DNA from 2 places in the Glutamicibacter sp. AOP38-B1-38 genome. Region 1 is predicted to be linked to the other one. Evidence: predicted binding sites of a transcription regulator. Region 1 holds the regulator's gene; the other holds the start of a gene.
What was found. Region 1 encodes HspR, which represses chaperone genes until heat shock. Its sites were predicted from a motif close to AAGTTGAGTCNNNNNGACTCAACTT; they were not measured.
Positions count from the first base shown of each region.

Region 2: the regulator HspR is predicted to act here: its motif matches at 4,571-4,595, upstream of ACT3TP_RS13350 (ATP-dependent Clp protease ATP-binding subunit).

Region 1 is NZ_JBQSWU010000007.1:2,687-10,083, reverse strand. It holds gene ACT3TP_RS05560 (TetR family transcriptional regulator) at 9-701, opposite strand; gene ACT3TP_RS05555 (DinB family protein) at 921-1,457, shown strand; gene ACT3TP_RS05550 (YccF domain-containing protein) at 1,493-1,903, opposite strand; gene trmB (tRNA (guanosine(46)-N7)-methyltransferase TrmB) at 2,053-2,913, shown strand; gene ACT3TP_RS05540 (GNAT family N-acetyltransferase) at 2,956-3,558, shown strand; gene ACT3TP_RS05535 (AMP-binding protein) at 3,572-5,185, opposite strand; gene ACT3TP_RS05530 (heat shock protein transcriptional repressor HspR) at 5,460-5,888, opposite strand; gene ACT3TP_RS05525 (DnaJ C-terminal domain-containing protein) at 5,998-6,966, opposite strand; gene ACT3TP_RS05520 (nucleotide exchange factor GrpE) at 7,054-7,397, opposite strand, start outside.
Region 2 is NZ_JBQSWU010000022.1:22,507-29,903, reverse strand. It holds gene ACT3TP_RS13370 (hypothetical protein) at 93-1,289, shown strand; gene ACT3TP_RS13365 (hypothetical protein) at 1,363-1,554, opposite strand; gene ACT3TP_RS13360 (sensor histidine kinase) at 2,329-3,513, opposite strand; gene ACT3TP_RS13355 (response regulator) at 3,826-4,500, shown strand; gene ACT3TP_RS13350 (ATP-dependent Clp protease ATP-binding subunit) at 4,613-7,165, shown strand; gene ACT3TP_RS13345 (VOC family protein) at 7,265-7,397, shown strand, end outside.

The DNA.
Region 1 (7,397 bases):
GGCTCCCGCTAGGGCGGGGTGGACATGTAGCTGAGGCAGTCCTCCAACGCACGACGGGAGGTGAGATAGCCCTCGGTGAACAATTCCAGCATCGGCAGGTAGCTGCTGCTCAGGTAGCCGCGGACGATCGATGCGAGGTCGGATGGGTCCGCCGGTGGCTTGAGCGTCACCTCCAGCAGCAGCGCGCCGAGCGCGGAAAGCGTGAGGTAGCGCGCCCGCGCCGCTTCGTCCCGGCTGGGCACGATCACCCCCGCGGCGACGCCCTCGCGGCTGTAGCCCACCGCGTCGTCGACCATATGGTCGATGAACTCCCGGGCCAGCGGGCCGCCGTCCTGCATGGACCGCAGAACGTACCCGAGGACCGCCGCATTCTCCTCGGCGGCCGCGAACATGTGCATGAGGCTCTGGCCCGCGGCGGCCTCGGCGACGTGCTCGCGCTTGAGCCGGCGAATCGTGGCCAGCATGTTCTCATCGCAGGCGTCGCGGAGCTTGGCCTTCGAGCCGAAGTGGTGCATCACCAGGCCGGCGCTCACCCCGGCGTCGGAGGCGATGGCCCGCACCGAGGCGCCGAAGCCCTCCACCGCGAACCGGTAGGCCGCCGCATCGCGGATCCTGGCGCGCGCGGTCAGGTCGCTGCTACCCGGCGACGACGCGGTCGACGGGCTTCCCGCAGGGTCTTGCCCACCCTTAGCTGAACGCATGTTCAAGATTCTAGTCCTGTGTTCAGCCCCGTGTACAGGTCCTGCTGGCCTTCGGCTCGCGGGGATGCCGAAGGGCCTGCGCGCGATCTTTGGCGTGGCTCGATCTGCGGATGGCGAGGCCGTGCTCAGGCAAGGCGGGCCCTATCCACGTTGCCAATCCGCCAAGGCATCGCAGGCCACGGTCTTGACCTGGCTAGCAAAACTGGCACAGTATGTCGCATGACCAATCCAGATGCCCCAATTCACTACCGCCAGGACCCAGCCGAGCTGGTGGACGTGTTCATTGGGCAGCATCGCCAGATGCTGCTTGGATATCTCGATGGGCTGACCGAGTCCGAGGCAAGGACACATTTGGTTGCCTCGAAGACCACGCTGCTCGGGTTGCTGAAGCATGCGGTGTTTGTTGAACGGGTCTGGTTTGGCGAGGCAGCCACCGGGGCCTCGCGCGCTGAACTCGGTATTCCGCAGTCCCCGGATGAATCATTTGACCTGGCACCAGGGGACACTATCGCCTCGGCAAGCCGGGCTTATCGACAAGCGGTAGCCCGCTCTCGCCAGATCCGCCAAGGCCTGGCGGATGATGCGGTGCTTTCCGGAAATCGGCGTGGTCCGCTCTCGCTCGCCTGGATACAGCTGCACCTGCTGCGCGAGCTCGCCCAACACTGCGGGCATGCGGAAATCCTTCGCGAACAGCTGCTCGGCGCACGCACCGAAAGTTGCAGAAGTCTCGTGAAGGCAGCAAGGCCGACTCCCTGAATAATGGGAATCGGCCTTGATATTGCTCTTGGATTTTAGCGGCGGACGTTGCCGATGAAGTAGTCGGAAGGAACGATTTCCTTGCCCAGCGGCATCAAGGATACCGGGATCATCTTCAGGTTGGCGATGCCCAGTGGGATGCCGATAATTGATACGAACATCGGGATCGCGGTGAGCACATGGCTGATGGCAATCCAGATACCGGCGAAGATCAACCAGATGACGTTGCCCAACGTCGAAAACGCGCCGACCGGCCCGCGGTCAACGACCGTGCGCCCAAATGGCCACAGCGCGTAACCGGCAATTCTGAATGACGCGATGCCGAAAGGAATCGTGACGATCAACAGGCAGCAGATGATACCGGCTAGGACATAGCCCAACGCCAGCCAAAGTCCTCCAAAAACAAGCCAAATGATGTTCAATAAACCGCGCACTAGATCTGTCATACTTCTAGGATGCCTGTTCGAGGCGGCTATTCGCCATAGGGGAACACCCGGAACGCCCCCTAGTATTTCTCGATGCCCGCTTCGCGGGTGTGCAACGCCCTATAAATTCCAAGTTTGTGCCGGCCGGTACTCGGCTAGGATTAATAATCATGAGCGAACGTAGCGAAGAGCAGCCTGCAGTCACCGGCAAGGCGGCCAAAGACCCATCTTATTTCCGTGCCGAACCGGTCTCTTTCGTACGCAGAGGCAATCGGCTGCAAGGACGCCGCGCAGCTGCTTGGGACCGCAACGCCGATCGCTACGTGATCGAGCCGCCGCGTAAAATTGCAGATACTTCGGTGGCAGACGACTTCCGCTTGGATCCCGAGCAGGCATTCGGACGCGTCGCCCCGCTGATCGTAGAAATCGGCACGGGCTTGGGCGAATGCATCGCCAATGCCGCCAAGGATGACCCCGAGCGCAATTACCTGGCCGTCGAGGTGTACCTTCCGGGATTGGCCCAGCTGATGCTGAAGGTTGAATCATTCGAGTTGGAAAACGTTCGCGCGGTGCAGGCCAACGCGCCAGAAGTACTCGAGGTCATGCTCGAAGAGAATAGCGCCGATGAGCTCTGGATCTTCTTCTCGGACCCTTGGCACAAGCCGCGTCATCACAAGCGCCGCCTCATTACCTCCTCATTCCTGGACAAGGTCGCGCGCGTGCTGAAACCCGGCGGGACACTGCGCTTGGCCACCGACTGGTCGAACTATGCCGAGCAAATGCGCGAGGTGCTGGAAGCTCACCAGGCTTTCGAAAACCAGTACCCCGGCAACGCTGCCGGGGAGGAAAGCAACCTGACCAAGGTGCGCCGGAACGGCATGGAGGGCTTCGACCCTGAACCGGAATTTGTCGATGACCGAGGTGGCTGGGCACCACGATTTGAGCGTCGCATCCTCACCAGCTTCGAAGGCAAGGCCTTGAAGGCGGGACGTTTGGTCTTCGACTTGGCCTTCACCCGAGCCGCCAAGTAGGTCTTAGTTTCGCAGGGCCATGATTGCAATAGACTTGCAGCCATGGCCCTTAGCGCATCCCCCACCCTAGAATTCGCCGGTGTCCGGCTCGAACAGCTCGACCCGAAGCATGCGGCAGATCTCAGCGCTCTGGTGGCCCGCGACGGGCTGGACCAGGCCTGGTTCGCTAAGACCCCTTCGGCGCAAGCCATGTACTCCGAGATTGAGCGGCGGCTGGCCCTGCAGGGCGAAGGCAAGATGGCCCCGTTCGCAATTCTCGATCTGCAAAGCAACAAAGCGGTGGGCGCGACGACCTACCTCAACATCGATGCGGTCAATCGTCGGGTGGAAATCGGTTCAACCTTCCTGGGACTTGCCCACCAAGGCACGGGCATCAATGCCGCCGCGAAGTACCTATTGCTTCAGCGCGCCTTCGAAGAGCTCGACTGCATCGCCGTGGCTTTCTGCACGCATTGGCATAACCGGCAGTCCCGGGAAGCTATCGCCCGGCTAGGCGCCAAGCAAGATGGGGTGCTGCGCAATCACATGTATGACGCTCGCACCGGCACCTTGCGAGATACCGTGGTTTTCTCGATTTTGCCGCACGAATGGCCCAGCGTGAAGCAGGGGCTCTTGGCGCGTTTAGCCAAGCACGACCGCATCTAGGCTCCCGCAGTCCTTAGCTGAGCAGGGATTTCGCCGCGTCTTCGCGCAGTTGCACCTTGCGAATCTTGCCGGTGACCGTAATCGGGAACTCATCGAGGATCATCACATAGGCCGGGATCTTGTAGTGCGCCAATTGCCCTTCGGCGAAGTTCTTGATGTCTTGGACCCCAAGGGGCGTTTTGCCAGCCTTCATCTTGATGCAGGCACAGATCTCTTCTCCATATTTTTCATTTGGCACGCCCACCACGGAGACATCTTCTATATCGGGATGCCCGAATAGGAACTCCTCGATCTCCCGCGGGTAGATGTTCTCTCCCCCGCGGATCACCATGTCCTTGATTCGCCCCACGATGGTGCAGCAGCCGTCCTCGCGCATCACCGCGAGGTCTCCGCTATGCAGCCAGTTCTCCGAGTCGATGGCTTCTTCGGTTTTCGCCGCGTCGTTCCAGTAGCCGAGCATCACCGAGTAGCCTCGGGTGCAGTACTCGCCGGGTTGCCCGCGCTCCACCGTCTCGCCGGTTGCCGGGTCCACGATCTTGACCTCAAGGTGCGGATGCACCCTGCCGATGGTTTCCGTGCGAGCCGCCAAATCGTCATCGGCACGCGTCTGGCAGGAGACCGGACTGGTTTCGGTCATCCCATAGGCGATGGAAATCTCGGTCATGTTCATCTCCTCGAGGCAGCGGCGCATCACCTCGACAGGACATACCGAACCTGCCATGATTCCGGTACGCAAGGTGCTCAGGTCATGGGTGCCGAAGCTGGGATGATTCTGCATGGCGATAAACATGGTGGGCACCCCATAAACCCCCGTGCATTTTTCCTCGGCGATGACTCGCAAGGTGGTTTCGGCATCGAAGCTCGGGGCGGGAATCACCATGGTGGTACCGTGCGCGGTGCATCCGAGATTACCCATCACCATGCCAAAGCAGTGATAAAACGGCACCGGGATGCAGAGCCGATCTTCCGGTCCAAGCCGAATGGTCTGGGTGACGAAGAACCCGTTGTTCAAGATATTTCGATGGCTGAGCGTTGCGCCTTTCGGATATCCGGTGGTCCCCGAGGTGTATTGAATATTAATCGCTTGATCCGGGGCCGTCTGCGCCAGGCGTTGCGCGACCTGCCCCGCTTCCACGCCCTGTCCGCCGTGGATTAGTTCGGTCCAGTCCTCGGTGTCGAGGTAAACCACCCGCTCAAGGGTTGGGGTGTCCACCGCGCAGCGTTCGACCATGTCTCGATAGTTGCTTGTCTTGAAGCGGGACATGGTGATCAGCATTCGCAGGCCACTGTGATTGACCGCGTAGGAGTATTCGTGGCTGCGATATGTCGGATTGACGTTCACCAGGATCACGCCGATTTTTGCGGTGGCATATTGCGTGAGCGTCCACTCGGCGCAGTTCGGCGCCCAAATGCCCAGCCGGTCGCCTTGCTGAAGGCCCGCCGCGAGCAGACCGCGTGCGAGGTCGTTGACCGCCTGGTCTAGCTCATTCCATGACCATCTTCTTCCGCTGGCGACCTCCACGAGCGCTTCACGTTCACCGTACTTGGCGACGGTACGCTCTAAATTTGCGCCGATGGTTTCGTCGAGAAGCTGTGCACCTGTTTCGCCCTGGGCATATGATTTCATGCGCGCACCGGCAAACCGGGGGTCGCGGAAACCGAAGGTGTCGGCTGAAAGTGCGCCGTTGCTGAAAGATGTTCCTGCACGAAGCTCTCCGTTCTCAAAACAGTCCTGCTGCACTATTTTCTGGTCCGGAACGGTGCTCCGGTGTGCAACTGCGCGATTCACGAAAGGTGAGGTGGATCACGTTATTCTGAGACTAATCCGGATGCTGGCAAATGGCCAGTTGAAATCGCTGAGAGGCGCCGCCGAGGGTGCGAGAGGTACGCGGAGCGCGGGACTAGCGGCCGATGGCGCGGCGGGTGGTAAATAGGGTGACGCTTGGCTCGCGGCGTGCCGGGCGCATGCCACGGGCCATGGACACCACATCTCCGGCGGCCGTACCCGCGGCGAAGACCCGGGTTTGGCCTTGCTGGACCGCGTGCAGCTCATCGCGCAGTTCGGCCACTTGGCCCTGGAGGTGGGCTACCTGGTTTTGCAGCTCGATGATGCGTTTAATGCCTTCGAGCGAAACACCTTCCTTGCTCAGCAGCTGCACCTGGCGCAGCAGCGAAACATCACGTTGAGAGTAGCGACGCTGCTTGCCGGCTTGGCGGCTTGGAGAGACCAATCCGATGCGGTCGTATTGCCGCAGCGTCTGCGGATGCATGTCGGCTAGTTGCGCGGCGACTGAAATGACGAATACAGGTCGCAAGAACTCGTGGGCCATGAAATTCAGTCTCCTTACTTCCGCTGCTGGGGATACATCCATTGTCCACCGCGGCGTGCCCCTTTCGGGGAACGCCGCCGCGTTGCACTACATCGCTCCTGGATTAATCCTAGAGCCTGGCCTTGGCTTCAAGACCCACGCGAGGATCTTCCCCCGCGGTGGCGGCAGCGAAGTCTTCGATGGCCGTCTTCGCCTTGTCATTCAGGTTCTGTGGAATCACCACATCCAAGACGATCAGCATGTCACCGGTGGACTTCGAGGTCTTCACCCCACGCCCCTTCAGGCGCAAGGTACGACCCGAGTTCGAACCGGCGGGCACCTTCACGGCTACTTGTTCCCCGTCGAGAGTCGGCACGTGGATCTTGGCTCCGAGGACTGCCTCATCAAAGGTAACCGGCAGGTGCACACGAATGTTGTTCTCTTCGCGTTTGAAGAACGGGTGCTCGGTGACCTTGACCTTGACCAGCAGGTCGCCGTTGCCGGCTCCGCCAGGTTGGCCTCGTCCACGCACGCGCACCGACTGGCCATCCTTGATTCCAGCCGGAACACGCACGTCAATGACTTCACCGCTCTGCTCACGCAACCCGATGGTGGTGCCCTTGATGGAACCAGCGAAGGAGATGGTGGTGCTGGCCGTCCGGTCAGCTCCCTTGCGCGGCGGGGCGCTTTGGCCGAATCCGCCGCCGAACCCAGCCCCGCCGCCGAAGAGATCGGAGAAGTCGGGCTGTCCGCCGCGGCCGCGCGGGCCTCCCCCACCGCCGAAGAGGTTGGAGAAGACGTCGTCGAATCCCGCCTGGCCGCCCGGGGCGCCGCCAGCTCCGCCGGCGCTGAACCGGGCGCCTCCACCCATGGCGCGGATGGCGTCGTATTGTTCGCGCTCTTCCTTATCGGAAAGCACCGAGTTGGCCTCGGAGATGTCCTTGAATTTCCGCTCGGCGTCCGCATCGCCCTGGTTGGTATCCGGGTGGTACTTACGCGCTTGCTTGCGGTACGCCTTCTTGATGTCCGCCTCGTTGGCGTCCTTGGAGACGCCCAGAATGGCGTAGAAGTCTTTGTCGATCCAGTCCTGACTTGCCATCAGGGCCCCCTTTCTTTCGACTAGCGATTCGAAACTGCCCACTGACGAATTCTCGGCAGTGGGCAGTTTCGCTATCTAGATGTGCGGCTATTCGCCGGTGGCGACCAGCACCTGCGCGGCGCGCAGAGTGTAGGTGCCCTTGCGGTAACCGGCTCGCAATACCTGTCCCACATGGTCCGCCGGAATTTCGGGGACCGGCTGGCGCAGCAAAGCTTCGTGGACGTTAGGGTCGAATTCGACCCCAGCCTCGTCGATTCGCTCCAGGCCGTGCGATGCCAAAACCGTGTCCAGCTTGTTGGCGATGGCCGCAAACGGTCCATCGGCCAGGTCGCCGTGAGCACGAGCGGCATCGATGTCATCGAGTACCGGCAGCAAGGTGGAGAGCACCGACTGGACGGCGCTGTCGCGCACTGCCACCCGGTCGCGCTCGA
Region 2 (7,397 bases), on a different contig from region 1:
CCCAAGGATCGTCCGGCCTCGCCGGGCGGAGCGCCCTGCGTAGACTGGAAGTAACGACCTTTTCCCGCATAGCGAAGGAACAGCAGTAGATCATGGCATCACGTAAGCCCGCCAAGAAGAAGGCCTCCACAGGTCACCCAGCTCGACGTCCGGGAGGGAGCAGTGCCCCCTTCGAATCCGAGGTTCGCCAGGCTCTGCAGCCCTTCAAGTCGCAGCTGTTCCGCCACTTCCAAGAAGAAGACCAGCCGGCCAGCGAAACTCGCGCCGGCCTGGAGGGTTTGACTACCCTGCTGATCGCGCACGCGCAGTTGCGCAATAAAGTCGACGTGACCACCCTGGACCCCACCGTTCTCGGTGAACAACTAGGCCACCTTTCCTCACTGGGCAAAGAGGTCTCCGAAGCGAGCGCGGCGATCTTCAAGCATTACCTGACCTTCTTGGGCACCACTGCGAACTTCGGCGGTAGCGTCGAGGAATTCAAGGAGACCTTTGAATTCCTCTCCCGCATGGCCGGTGATTCGCCGATCGTGGCCCCCTTCATGGATGACGAGGAAGCTAACGCAGTCCTGGAGGCGATGCCATTCGTTTTCGCGGCACGTGAGCTGATCGAGTGGGTTGGAGACGGCAAGCCAAGCGACCCCTCCGGAATGATCAGCGGACAGACGCTCCAGGAAGCCGCCGGCGCGCTGGGACTCTTGGTCTCCGTCGATGAACCCGCCGCCCAAGGCACCAATGCCTGGGAACCCGAAGACGGCACAGTTGTTTCGGATCTTGCCTCCATCCCCCGACTCGCGGCCTACTGGGATGCTTTGATCGGCACCGCGATGCTTCGCTACAGCGCACCGAATGCGGTCCCTACCGAATCACTGCGAGAGGCCCTGCTAGCCTCCAGCGGACCGGGTGCTCGTCTGGTCAAGGAACTCATCGCAGAGATCATCTATTCGCATGTGCTGATCACCACCTTGCAAATTCCCGGACAGGCACAGGTTGCCGAGATGGTTGCTGGGCTATTGACCCATGCGGCCTCCTCGAAGCCACCACGCACAGAATTCGCTCTGCAGATCCCTTCCGAAGACGATCTGCCTGTTGAACAGCATCACCTCATCACGAGCCTCGAAGAGTCCGTCCCACGGGTTGAAGCGATCTTGCGGACCTTTGAACGCGAAGGAATGCTGAAACTTGAGGAAGAAATCACCGTCCCGGTGATCCTGCGCGCGGCATTGGAACGTGCGCTATCCAAGGTGTCGGATCACCTGCTGGAGAACGACCCTGTCGGCATGACTGAGTAACTGGGCCAAAACACCGGAGGGGTGGGAAACGCATCGCGTTTCCCACCCCTCCGGTGTCTAAGCACTGCGAAGCCTAGATGCTGCCCGTAGCGAATTCGGCCGCGTGGCGTGGAATGCGTCCGAACCACGCATCCGCGCCAGGCTTTCCCACGTTCACTACAAAGAATGACTGGTTTCGACCATCGGTGTTTACGATTGCGTCAACGGCAGAGTTGTCGAACCCGGCCATTGGGCCTGCTGCAAAGCCGACGGCCTGAACTGCCATGGTGAAATACCCGGCCTGCAATCATGCACTATGGCTGCCCACAGCTGCGCGCATGCCCTGATCACCAAGCATCGCCTTGCATTCCGGGGCGTGAGGGAAGAAAGACGCGAACCCTTCGTGCCACTCGGTTTCGACAGGAAGGATCGCAAAGACCGGCGCATTCAGTGCCTTTTGCTTATTGGTTCCCGCCATAGTCTCAGAGATCTCTTGGCGAGCGTCCGCACTCTTCACCTAGGCGATGCCGCGTCGGCTGGGTATCCATGAGCGTTGGCCCCATTTTCATGGTCTCGTAAGTAGCTTCAAGCACTTCATCCGAAACCGGTTCATCGCTGAAGGTGTTTGCGTTGCAGGCTTCGAAAAACAGTTGATCCGCCGCTTCCGACCCAATGCTCAGCGATTCGCGGGGCTAGTTTTCAGCCTGAACCAACATGTGATGCCCACTCTCGAATGACAATAGGATTCAAGAGGCTTAGCAGGAAAGCTCGATGGGGTCATCCCGAAATCGGGGAGTGGTATACAGCGCTCTGAGGCTGAAGGTGATTATAAAAGGTACGTCGCGCCACTAACGAACTCAGGCGTGCGATGGGGGCACAACGCCGAAGAAAGATCAGTCCATCCATGACGCAACGTACCTTTTAATCACTGCGGAACTCTTGATGATGCCACTCGCAAAACATCACCAATTTCCCTGCGGTGATCGGTCTTCACCGATACGTATATAACTTATCGCGATTACAAGAATTCCGAAATCATACTTAAGTAGGAGGGTAGGGCTCAGAAGGGGATACTGGCACTAAGTATCCACCGATCATCCACAACCCTTGTGCTGAACCGCCCACCGAAGGCATTCATGCGATCCTTCATACCGATCAGCCCGATTCCACCGCCGGAGAGCTCGCCCCCGCTTGGATGAGAATTTGGCATCTGATTAGTCATTTCAAGGACAGCATTCGGTCCTACGACCTCCAAACTCATGGTGCAAACCCCTCCCCGACGACCATGTTTGATGATATTGGTCGCCGCTTCCTGCATAACCCGATACAGCGCAGTCTGCGCAGATCTCGGAAGCGCCGAAATGTTCTCGCCCGTGTGAGACGTCACTTCAAATCCAGACTCATGTAAACGTTGCGAGAAGATCTCCACGCCCTGGACCGCGTATACAGTTGTCGCCGCCGGTTTGTCGACACCGGACCCGGACGAACCACTCATCGTTCCGTCGGTCCGCAAGACGTTTAGCATCAGGCGCAAATCATGCAATGTTTCGGTACTGAGCTTCGCGATGATGTCGATAGCCTCGATTGCCGCTTCCCCATTATTGGCAAACTTTGCAGCCTTGGACTGCATGGCCACAACGGTAATGTCGTGCGCGACGATATCGTGCAGGTCGCGCGCAATATTCTTGCGTTCACGCTCAACGGCAATCCTGCTCTGCTCGCTGTTCTCCTGCATCTGCCGAATCGCATTGAGATTTCGTTCGCGCAAGTGGAAAATACTGCGGGCCAGAACATAGGCCAAAACGGCAAGCGGAACGAAAATCACCAGTAGGATCGCGTCCTCGCCTGCCCTGACCCCGTATTGCCCCATCCATACGAGCAGCATCACCAGATACCAATTACGCACCAGTGAAGATGCAACCGTCGCGGCAAGGACACTGAAGATCACGAGCGAGAAGACCAGCCACAGCAAGAGGCCGCCGTCCCAGAAGAAGAAAAAGAGCGTGGCTAGATACATGCCGAGCGAGGTGGCAACCCATCGCATGCCGATCGCCAACGAGGCGGACAGCAGCAACCCAACGCCCACCCCGCGAATAACGCTCGAAGACGAATTACCTATCCCGTCCTGAAGCAACGTATAGCCCTCTGTCGCGGTAATGGCGGCAAAGGCGAGAATACCCGTCCAGACGACAACGCCCCGACCAGCAAAAAGCTTAGTCAGGGCGGTTTTTATTCGCAGTCTCATATGCGGAATACTTTACCGGGTTACGGGTAAAGTCAAATACGCCTCTAACCGCAGGCGTAGCCGTAGTTTTTGCACACCCACTTAGAGAAGTCGGTGCCCCAACCGGCAGGACTTGCAACGCCCGATGAAGAATAGGTAGGTTCTGCCACTGGTGCCGCCATAGCCGGCGCGGCAAACGCTAATGGAGTTGCCGCCAGCGCGGCCACGGCCAAGATCTTTAAAGCTTTCATTTCAAACCCCAAACTCTTGAACTTATATACTTCGATTCATGCCAGGTTGTTTCTTGTGCCAACCACCGTTCAAAGGACCCCAATGGAACAGATTAAGGTGCTCATCGTCGATGACGAGCCGCTGATTCGGCATGCGCTTAGCACGATCCTAGCAACTGATCGTCGAATTGTGACCGTTAATACTCAAGAAAATGGTGAAGGGGCGGTTAATTATTGTGAAACACATGATGTAGACGTTGTTCTTATGGATTTGCAAATGCCAATTATGGACGGGATTGAAGCGACCAAAATTATCAAATCTGCCCATAATAGCCCCGCAATCCTTGCAATTACGGCCTTTTCATCAGATGACTATCTGGTTCCGGTGCTCATGGCCGGAGCCAGCGGCTACCTCGTGAAGGACACGGAGCCGGCCGAAATCATCGCGGCAGTTCATGCCGTTCACCAAGGCTCGGCGGCTATCTCCCCGTCGGTTTCTTCTGATCTAATCTCGGCTGTAAAAAACGTTTATAGTAAATCGCACGACATTGCAGGACTTATCGAAGATCTCGGACTAACTAATCGCGAAATGCAAATATTGGATCTTTTGGCAAAAGGATTCAACAATACGGAAATCAGCCGTCAGCTCGCGATCTCCGAGGCGACGGTAAAAACCCATATGGCGAAAATCTTCATGAAGCTCGAAGTGCGCGACCGCGTGCAGGCCCTCGTCGCCGCAGCCCGGCTAGGACTCGTCGAGATCTCCCGCCAAGTCTAGAGTTGTGAACTCGGCCTCTTATTGTTGCCTTGACAGACTTTGCGGGAATAGATTCGCTCATATTACGTTGAACATGAGCATAGACCACTCAAGTTTCTATTAGGAGGCTCACTTGCCAGCATTTTTCGGCTCCTCGTCAGATGGCTCGTTCGAGGAATTCCTCTCCCGGTTCCTTTCCTCGCGCACCCAAGCCGCGCGTCCCATCGACATTACGCGCCTGCTTTCGCAGCGCACCCACGAAGCAGTGTCCATCGCGGCTGCCTTCGCACATGAAAACGGTCATGCAGAAATCGATGCACTGCACCTGCTGGTCGCGTTGCTTCGCACCGAACCCGCCGGCCAGCACTTGAGCGCCATGGGCGTTGATCTGGAAGCCCTGGCCAAAGACGCCATCGAACGCTTGCCACGTCGGGAAGAAGCCACCGAGAAGCCATCACGCCTCTCGTCCGCCGCCCAGCGCAGCCTGTTCGATGCCTACCAGGTCGCTCGAAATTACGGTTCGACTTACATCGACCCGGAACACCTGTTCCTCGCCTTTGTCTTCTCCCCCGAATCTCCTGTGGGCATGCTGCTCGCGCAGCACGGTATCACCGGCCAGTCCCTGCAGCAGGCAGCCATGGAGCAGGCCCAGCGCGCCCAGACGGGAGAGGTGGAGTCCGGCGAAGAGCAAGACGTCTCTATGCTGGAACGCTACGGTACCGACCTGACGGCGCTGGCCTCCGATGGCCAGATCGACCCGGTCATCGGCCGCGAGGACGAATTGGCCCAGACCATTGAGATCCTGGCCCGTCGAACGAAGAACAACCCGGTGCTCATTGGTGAGGCAGGCGTCGGCAAAACCGCCATCGCCGAGGGGCTCGCCCGTGCCATCGTTGCGGATGAAGTCCCGGAACAGATCCGTGGCGTCCAGCTGATCTCCATCGACCTGCCCGGCATGCTCTCCGGCACCCGGTACCGCGGCGACTTCGAACAGCGGCTGACCGGCCTGCTCGAAGAGGTGGCCGACGCCGAGGGCCAAACACTGATATTCATCGATGAAATGCACCTCTTGGTCGGAGCCGGTTCCGGCGAGTCCGGAAATATGGACGCCGCAAATATCCTCAAGCCACGCCTGGCCCGCGGAGAGCTGCACCTGATCGGCGCCACCACCCTGGATGAATTCCGCAAGGTAGAGAAGGACTCCGCCCTGGCCCGCCGATTCGGCAAGGTCACCGTGGGAGAACCCTCTCAGGAAGTCGCGCTGGCAATCCTTGACGGGTTGCGCGAATCCTACGAAGACCACCACCAGGTGCAGTACACTCCCGAGGCACTGAAAGCAGCCGTCTCCTTGTCGGCTCGCTACCTGACAGACCGTCGCCTGCCGGACAAGGCGATCGACCTGCTCGATATTGCCGGTGCCCGCAGGTCAATCGCCGCAGGCGGTACCGAAGACGTGCAGGCGCTGCGCAACGAACTGGTGGAAGCAGATCGCGACAAGGCCCGAGCCGTCGGCGAGGAACGCTTCGAAGATGCCGGTGCGTGGCGCGACCACATCGCAACACTTACCGAACGCATCGCCGCCGCGGAGCAGGCGGGAGACTCGGGGGTTACCCGCATCGTCGATGAGGCCCAGATTTCCGAGGTCATCTCCCGGTCTACCGGCATCCCGACCTCGCGGATCAACGGGGACGACAAGACTCGATTGGCCTCCCTTGAGGAGCAGCTGCATGCTTCGGTCATCGGCCAGCATGACGCGGTGGCCGCGGTATCCCGCGCAGTACGCCGCAGCCGTACCGGGTTGGCCCCGGCACAGCGTCCGATCGGTTCCTTCCTGTTCCTCGGTCCCACCGGTGTGGGCAAGACCGAGTTGGCCAAGGCCCTGGCCAACAACCTCTTTGGCTCCTCCGAGTCGCTGGTGCGCATCGACATGAGCGAGTACGGAGAGAAGCACACGGTTTCGCGGCTCATCGGCGCCCCTCCGGGCTACGTCGGCCACGACGAACCCGGGCAGCTCACCGAAAAGGTCCGCCGCAACCCGTATTCGGTGATCCTGCTCGACGAGATCGAGAAGGCCCACCCGGACGTGTTCAACGTGCTGTTGCAGGTGCTGGATGACGGTCGGCTGACGGATACCGCCGGACGCACCGTGGACTTCTCCAACACACTGATCCTGATGACCAGTAACCTCGGTGGCGAGCACCTCGCCAGCAAGGCCGGCAACTTCGGCTTCACCTCGATCAATGCCGGCAGCGAGAAGGCCGAAATTCGAGCCAAGGTGATGGGCAAGGTACGCGAGTTCATGCGTCCCGAGTTCCTGAACCGGCTCGATGAGGTACTGCTCTTCGGCAAGCTCAGCGAATCCGAGATCGCCCAGATCGTCAAGCTGGTACTCGATGAGACCCGCAAGCACCTGGCGGGGCAAGAACTCAAGCTGCACGTCACCGACGCCGCAATCACTTGGTTGGCAGCCGAGGGCTATGACCCGGAGTTTGGTGCCCGCCCGCTGCGCCGCCTGGTGCAGCGCAAGGTGCAAGACGCCATTGCCGATCTATTGATCGGCGACGAAGTCGCCGCCGGAGACACCATCGAGGTGGACTTCGCCGGAGGCCAGCTCTCGGTTGCCAAGCAGGTTCCGGCCGCAGCCGCGGAACCGGCTGCACCGGTTATGGACTACTTCGGCAGCTAAGACTCCATGAAAACCAGAACCTACAGATCATCGCGATCTGTAGGTTCTGTTTTTCGTTTAAGTCTAGAAACCACTGCCGGCTCGCGGTAGGTTGAGCCCATGCCAAACATCGCCATGATCACCCTCGACGCCCAAGACGAAGTAGCTGCCGCCGAGTGGTGGCGGAAACGTCTCGGAGCCGAATACGCCGGGCAGTACCCGGGGTTCACCATGCTTACCGTCCCGGGCTTCA